Regions from separate parts of the Rhodococcus sp. PD04 genome, predicted to be linked through region 1. Evidence: riboswitches for the same ligand, from Rfam matches in the RefSeq annotation. Region 1 holds a riboswitch; the other holds the start of a gene.
What was found. Region 1 has a riboswitch for cyclic di-AMP ahead of U9J23_RS04405 (resuscitation-promoting factor Rpf1 domain-containing protein). Riboswitches for the same ligand answer to the same signal wherever they lie in the genome.
Positions count from the first base shown of each region.

Region 2: it holds a riboswitch for cyclic di-AMP, as region 1 does, so the genes downstream of both, U9J23_RS14610 (C40 family peptidase) here and U9J23_RS04405 (resuscitation-promoting factor Rpf1 domain-containing protein) in region 1, are expected to answer to the same signal.

Region 1 is NZ_CP142143.1:941,816-945,639, reverse strand. Features, by position in the region: gene U9J23_RS04425 (DUF2771 domain-containing protein) at 1-439, shown strand, start outside; gene U9J23_RS04420 (cold-shock protein) at 509-916, opposite strand; gene U9J23_RS04415 (hypothetical protein) at 1,110-1,352, shown strand; gene U9J23_RS04410 (YccF domain-containing protein) at 1,349-1,741, shown strand; cyclic di-AMP (ydaO/yuaA leader) riboswitch at 2,029-2,203, shown strand; gene U9J23_RS04405 (resuscitation-promoting factor Rpf1 domain-containing protein) at 2,214-2,804, shown strand; gene U9J23_RS04400 (hypothetical protein) at 2,960-3,148, opposite strand; gene U9J23_RS04395 (helicase-associated domain-containing protein) at 3,208-3,824, shown strand, end outside.
Region 2 is NZ_CP142143.1:3,166,394-3,170,217, reverse strand. Features, by position in the region: gene U9J23_RS14615 (DEDD exonuclease domain-containing protein) at 1-1,271, opposite strand, end outside; cyclic di-AMP (ydaO/yuaA leader) riboswitch at 1,723-1,887, shown strand; gene U9J23_RS14610 (C40 family peptidase) at 1,903-2,484, shown strand; gene U9J23_RS14605 (C40 family peptidase) at 2,759-3,802, shown strand.

The DNA.
Region 1 (3,824 bases):
GGTCGTGGTAGCGGGAGTCGCCGCCACGGTGTGGAAACTGGTCGATTCGGCCGAGCCCACGCTCCCCACCATCACCGCCTACGCACAGGGGGAGACCGTGACGGTCGACCCCGCGCAGCACTGCAATCTCTATCTCGAGGACTGCGTGGAGAACCCGATCGGTCGGCTCGACGTGCCGGCCGGCTACCCGCTGCAGCTGTCGCTTCCGTCGGAGATCGCCGATGCGCCGTGGCGCATCATCACCGTCTACGGCGACACGCAGACCGGGCAGACCTACATCGACGGCGCGATGTTCGAGGCCGGTGCGCGTCGCACCCTCACCGTGAAGAGCTCCCCGGAGCTGCAGCTGCTCGGAGTCGAGATCCAGTTGCCGTCGGCCGTGGTCGACGAGGCCGGTGAACCGATCGCGCACGCCGTGTGGGCCGTCAAGACGTTCTGAGGTCCCGACCCCGCATACGACGACGGGCCGTCCTCGCACATGGCGAGGGCGGCCCGTCGTGGTTCGTCCCTAGTGGTCGAGCTCGCGTGCGATCGCCCGCATGACCTCGGAGATACGCTGCCCGGTCTTGCGGTCGGGGTAGCGCCCGCGCCGCAGATCGGGCTGGACCGCCACTTCGAGCAGCTTGATCATGTCCTCGACCATGCCGTGCAGCTCGTCCGGCGCGCGGCGCTTCTGCTGCGCGGGAGCCTCGCGGCGGCCCTGCCGCAGCGTGGGCTGCTCGAGGAGCTCGACCTTCAGCGCCTGCGGTCCCCGGCGGCCCACCGCCATACCGAACTCGACGCGCTGGCCGGGCTTGAGCGCTTCCACTCCCTCCGGGAGCGCCGAGGCACGGACGTAGACGTCCTCACCCTCGTCCTGGGACAGGAAGCCGAAGCCCTTCTCGACGTCGTACCACTTCACCTTGCCGGTCGGCACCGCGCTCACCTGCTCCTCGACAGCTGTGCCCCAAGCGGGGCAACCCGTTCATCATGCAAAACAACGCGCCCCGGCTCGGTCGAGCGGGACGCGTAGACACCTGTCAGTGTACCCGCAGAGGTGGGTCCACCCCCGAATCGTCTTCCCGCTCCCGGACGTCACCGTTCGCCTCCGCGGCGACTACCGTGGTCACGTGGGTACTTCATCTTCGGATTCGTCTGCCGCCCCGCGTAACGGCCTCCTGAAGGCCGCGATCGCCTGCTTCGTCGTCGGCGTGGTGGCGGTCCTCGCCATCTTCCTCACGCCGGCGCTCACCGACGGCAGCCCCGGGCTCGTGCTGTATCTGTTGACCCTCGCATGGCCGTTGGGATTCGCCCTCGCCATCGCCTTCGCGCTGCGCTCGGGCCGGCGCGCTCGGAACGGAGACCGGACATGAGGATCCTGCTCAACATCATCTGGCTGATCTTCGGCGGGCTGTGGCTCGCGCTCGGTTACTTCGCGGCCGGTCTGATCTGCTGCATCCTCATCATCACCATCCCGTTCGGCATCGCGTCGTTCCGGATCGGCATCTACGCGCTGTGGCCGTTCGGCAAGACGACGGTCGAGAGGCCGACCGCCGGCGCCATGTCGCTGATCGGCAACGTCATCTGGATCCTGGTGGCCGGCATCTGGCTGGCCCTCGGCCACATCGCCACCGCGATCGCCATGGCCGTCACGATCATCGGCATCCCGCTCGCCGTCGCGAACCTGAAGATGATCCCGATCTCCCTGATGCCCCTGGGGAGGGAGATCGTTCCTGTGGATGCCCGCCCGAGTTACATGTGATCTTTCTCACATAACAAGCGGATAACGGGCGGGACTCGAAACGGATTTTCGGGTACCCGAACCCCACTACCTGGGACTTTATTCCCTGGTCTGCGCCGCGCACGTCCGTCGCCACGCGAATCGGCGCGTTATCAATTGGTGACACTTCGCCCTCGGAACCGTTACCGTCATGTCCGGTCGAACCGCCTGGCTCGACCGGTCCGGAACCGCCGCGCCAAATTCCTGTCCCGTGGTTCCGGAAGTCCCGACGAACGATCCACAGGGGACAGGAAACGGGGGACCCACCGGTCTCCCAGGAACCGATCGGCCCACAGCCGGACGGTGTCCAGGAGGCCCGGGCCGACGCAACCGCGACGGTCCTCGGGGTGAAGCCGAAGGCGCTCCCAACGGAGCGACACGGCCGGGCAACCTCTTCAGCCCGAACCCGACAGCTGACCTCGTAGGTGCGTACGGAGAGGAACACGGAACCGACATGAGCGGACGCCATCGCAAGCCCACCAATACCGGTCGTACCGTCGCGAAGTTCGCGCTGACGGGTGCAGTCCTCGGCGTCACGGGTGTCGCGTTCAGCGGCACCGCCGCTGCCGCTCCCGACTCCGACTGGGACCGCCTCGCACAGTGCGAGTCCGGCGGCAACTGGGGCATCAACACCGGCAACGGCTACCAGGGCGGCCTGCAGTTCTCGCCGAGCACCTGGAACGCCTACGGCGGCCAGGAATACGCTGCCACGGCCCACCAGGCCAGCCGCGAACAGCAGATCGCCGTCGCCGAGCGTGTCCTCGCCGGCCAGGGTTGGGGCGCATGGCCCTCCTGCTCGTCGAGCCTCGGACTGTCGAGCGCGCCCACGCAGCGCTCCGTCGACGCCGCCCCCAGCGCTCCCGCCGAGACCCCGGCGCCCGCCATCCAGAACGCTGTCCCGCAGCTTCCGGAGACCCCCGCTCTCCCCGCCGAGGTCCAGGGCATCCTGGCCGGCTTCGAGCAGGGCGTCGCCGCACTCCAGGACGCCGGCGTCGAGCTCGACCCGAACATCCTGGACGCCGTTCGCGCGGTGCTCCCGCAGTAACACCCCGAACATCCCGGAAGGGCCCCGCACCGATCACGGTGCGGGGCCCTTCCGCATATGCGGACGAGCTCGTTCCTCCCTCACACGACGACGCCCGGCCCCACGAAGGGACCGGGCGTCGTACGGAAGAGCCTGTTCGGTGATCCGCGATCGGATCAGCGGTTGATCACCGTCTTCGGATGCGTGTAGGGCAGGTCCTCGACCGGCAACGGGAACACGGTGTCCTCACCGTACGGGGAGAGCGGACCGGAACGCGTGGACGACAGTTCGGTGACAGCGTGCTCACCGTCGGCCAGCTCGGGCCATCCGTGGTCGACGTAATGCTTTTTCGAAGAGGTAGCCATGCGCTCATTTTGGCAGGTGAGTTCGGGGCCTGCTACCGCAGGTCTCTAATCTGGAGGGGATGTCCCCGACCACGCCCGCTCCCGACACCGCCACGGACTCCCTCGCCCGCTGGCTGGCAGGTCGACGCGACACGGATCTGGCCGCCACGCTGCGCGCCCGTCCCGATCTCGTGGTGCCGCCGCCGGCGAGCATGAACGTGCTCGCGAGCCGAGCGCAGCAACGCGCCTCGGTCTTCCGTGCGGCCGACGAACTCGACACCGCCGCCTTCGGGATCATCGAGGTCCTGGCCCGTCTCGGAGCGGTGGACACCCCCGTCTCCCGCGCCGCCGTGCTCGACGAAGTCTCCGGCCGCATCAGCGCGAGGAATCTCGACCGGATCCTGTCCACCCTGCGCTCGCTGCTGCTCGTGTGGGGTTCCACCGACGAGCTGCGTCTCGTCGCCGCCGCCGTGGACGCCGTTCCGTGGCGCGTCGGACGCACCGGCGACGTCACCGGACCGTCCCGGCAGGAACTCGACGACCTCCTCGCGGCCCTCCCGCCCGAACAGCGGAGCATCCTCGACACCCTGTCGCGCACGTCCCCGATCGGCCGGACCCGCGACGCCGCACCGGACACTTCCGCCGACCGGCCCGTGCAGAAACTGCTCGCCGCCGGGCTGCTCTTCCGTATCGACGA
Region 2 (3,824 bases), 2.2 Mb from region 1:
GCGTCGAGGCGCTCCTGCGCCGTTTCGACGGCATCGTCGGCGGTCCCGCGGACGACCGCGCGCGCACGCTCGACCTGGGCCGCGTAGGCGGAGGCGTCCTGGACCCCGAAGGAGGCTGCGGCGCAACCCCCGACGGCGACGGGCGGGCAGCGGTCGCCGTGGCGGGCCGTACGGCCGATCCTGCGCGTGCACGTGCGCAGACCGCACATCTCCGCGAGCAGTGCCGCGACATCCGCGGCGTCGGCGCGCACCGAGAACGGGCCGACCGAGTCGGGTCCGGGGGTGCGGCTCACGGCGAAGCGCGGGAACGCCTCGTCGGTGAGGATGATCCACCAACCGCGCATCGGATACTTCGACCGGCGGTTGTAGGGAGGGGTGTGGGCCGCGATCAATCGGAGTTCGCGGACGCCGGCCTCGAGCCCGTGGGCGCATTCGACGTGATCGATGCGTGTGGTGAGCGCGACCATCTCGCGCAACCGCGGTCGCGTCTCGGAGCCCGTGAAATAAGTACGGACACGCCGGTGCAGGTCGACCGCCGTGCCGACGTACAGCACTTCGTCGGACGGGCCGCGGAACATGTAGACGCCCGGTTTGCGCGGCAGATGCGCGGCGAGTGCGCGTTTGGCCCTCTGCTCGGCGGTGACCACCGGCATGTAGTCGCGCAGCTCGGTGAGGCTGTGGACGCCCTGGTTGCCGACCCGTTCGATGAGGGCGTGCAGGACGTCCACGGTGGCGCGTGCGTCGTCCAGGGCGCGGTGGGTGGGCACGGTGGAGACCCGGAACAGTTCGGCCAGCGCGGACAGCTTCACCGACGGCGCTTCGTCGCGTCCGAGGACGCGGCGGGCCAGTTTGACGGTGCACAGCACCTGGAAGCGGGGCCACGCGAGTTCGCACTGCGCCGTGGCCGCCTTGAGGAAGCCGACGTCGAATCCGGCGTTGTGTGCGACGAGCACCGCTCCGGACGCGAATTCCAGGAAGGCGGGCAGCACCTCCTCGATCTTGGGAGCCGCATAGACCATCGCGGTGGTGATGCCGGTGAGCTGCACGATGTACGGGGGGATGGGTCGCCCCGGATCGACGAGGGTCGCGAACTCGCCGAGCACCTCGCCCCCGCGGATCTTCACCGCGCCGATCTCTGTGATGGCGTCCTCGGCTGCCTTCCCGCCCGTCGTCTCGAGGTCGACGACGACGAAGGTGGTCTCGCGCAGGGGAGTGTCGAGCTCGTCGAAACCGAGTTGCACGCCGAGGGCGGATGGTTGCGGCGAGGTCATGCGGCAGAGCCTAGGAAGCGTCACCGACACGCCGCCGAGCGGGCTTCGGAGCGGGGTTCGGAGCACGGGGGAGACGAGGATCACACTGCGTTCTTTTCGGCTCGATGAGGGGTATGCGGAGGCCGGAAAACAGACCGATCGGCCTCCGAGAACGACAATCCGGCGAATCGGGCGCATCGCCTCCTCGACGGTCGGTGAGTCAGGGCGCCCTGACCTGGTTCTTCCGGAAAGGACTCGGGTGAAACGGGCGCCGGGCCTCCTTCGGGCGGAGGTGCGTCGAACAGTGGCCGTTACCGCGCCGTTATCGGACCGTTGCCCCGCGGCGGCATTCCCCCAGGAGCGGGCCGAAACGGTCGGGCTGCACGGCGAGGCGGTCGACTTCACCGATGCCGTTTCGTAATCTTTTCGAGACCGAGCGGAGAGTTTTCCGCCCCACCCCCGGGTCGGAGCCGCACGGTTACCGCCTAATCGCTTCTCTCGTCTGTGGGAGCAGTGAGCCGGGGACCCACACGTAGTACTCGGGGTGAATCCCCTCCGCCGCTCGCGGGGAGGGGTAGGGCTGATCTTCCGGCCCGAACCCGTCAGCTAACTCGGTCGGCGGGTGAACGGAAGAAACGGAGAACGTCCCCTCGTGGTTTCGAACAACAGCAAGCGCACCGTCCGGCGCGCACTCGTCGCCGGTGCCATTGCTCTCGGAGCAGTCACCGTCTCGGCCGGCCCGGCGATGGCCGAGCCGATCAACATTCCCGGTGTCGGAACGTTCGACCTCCCGGCCGGTGTGACCGTGCCGCCGGAGATCGCCAACATCGTTCCGCCGGCCCCCGAGGCGGCCCCCGCGCCTCAGGCCGGTTCCTTCACCGCCCCCTTCAGCTCGGTCGGCCAGCGCGCTGCCGACGCCGCACAGTCGAAGATCGGTGCCCCCTACGTCTACGGCGCTGCCGGCCCGAGCTCCTTCGACTGCTCGGGTCTCGTGCAGTGGGCCTACAAGCAGGCCGGTCTGAGCGTCCCGCGCACCAGCTACGAGCAGGCCTCCGCCGGTGCCCCGGTGGACGTCGCGGCTCTGCAGCCCGGTGACGTCGTGTCGTTCTACGGCGGCAGCCACACCGGCATCTACATCGGCGGCGGCAACATCGTGCACGCCTCCACCTCGAGCCAGCCGGTCAAGATCGCACCGCTGAACTCGATGCCCGTCGACGGCGCCCGTCGCTTCTGATCGGTCGGCGCCCGTCGCTTCCGATCGGGCTGAGCACCCCCGCTCCAGCGCCGACGCACTGCCCGAGGAGGGTGGGTCCGGTACGTACCGGACCCACCCTCCTCGTGTGTCTGCATGTCCCTGCCGATGCGCGAACTGCTTGCACAAACGGCCGCTGCGTGGGAGGGCTACTCGCAGGTAGACACAAACCTATGCAATTCCGTAACCTGATCGAGACCTTTGGGAAAGGATGCGAGCCCACGTGGTTTCCGACAGGACGAAGCACCTCGTACGAGTGCAGGACAGGCGACGGACCGGCCGTCCGGCGCTCGTCGTAGCCCTCGTGATGATGGTCCTCGGTTTCACCCTGGCGCCGGCGACGGCGCAACCCGCAGGGGAGAGCCCGGCAGCACGCCTCGAGCACCTCGCGGATCTGTCGCGTCGCAGCGAACAGGCCACCGAGGCGTTGCACGCCGCCGGGGCGGATCTCGAAGCGAAGGTCGCTGCGCAGCACGAGGCCGAGGTGCGTGCCGGCCAGGCCGACGACGCGCTCGGCGCCGCTCGCGCCGAGATCGCCCGCTTCAAGCCCACCGTCGACAAGCTCGCGCGGGCCAACTACCGCGGTGCGCGCACCAACCGGCTGTTCGCCGTCATGGTGAGCGACTCGCCCCAGCAGATGCTCGACCAGATGGTCCTGCTCGACGTCCTGGGCGAGCAGACCTCGCGTGAGGTCGAGGGCTTCCGGGCGGCCACCGCCGCTGCGGCCGAGGCGGCCGTCGCCGCGCAGCATGCCGCCGACGAGGCGCGTGCCGCCGCCGAGCAGGCCCAGACCCTCCGCGACGAACTCCAGCGGCGACAGGCCGAACTCGAGGAGCAGATCGAAGGGGTCCTGAACGCCTTCGAGGCGCTGAGCGACGCGGAGAAGGCCGAACTCGCCGGCACTCCCTTCCCTCCGGGCCTCGACGCCGAGAAGATCCTGCAGCACCTCGTCCCCGGCAGCAACGGCGCCGCGCTCCGCGCCGCCCTGTCGCGGATCGGCTCGCCGTACGTGTGGGGCGCGACCGGCCCCGACCAGTTCGACTGCTCGGGACTGATGGTGTGGGCGTACAACCAGGTCGGCAAGTCGCTGCCCCGGTCGAGTCAGGCCCAGGCGCAGGGCGGCATCCCCGTCTCCCGCGACAATCTGCAGCCCGGCGACCTCGTGATCTTCTACGACGACGCCTCCCACGTCGGCATGTACGTCGGCGACGGCAACATGGTGCACGCGTCGACCTTCGGTGTGCCGGTGAAGGTGCAGTCGATCGATCGCTTCCCGTTCCACAGCGCCCGGAGGTACTGATCGGGTAGAGGCGGGATCGCCG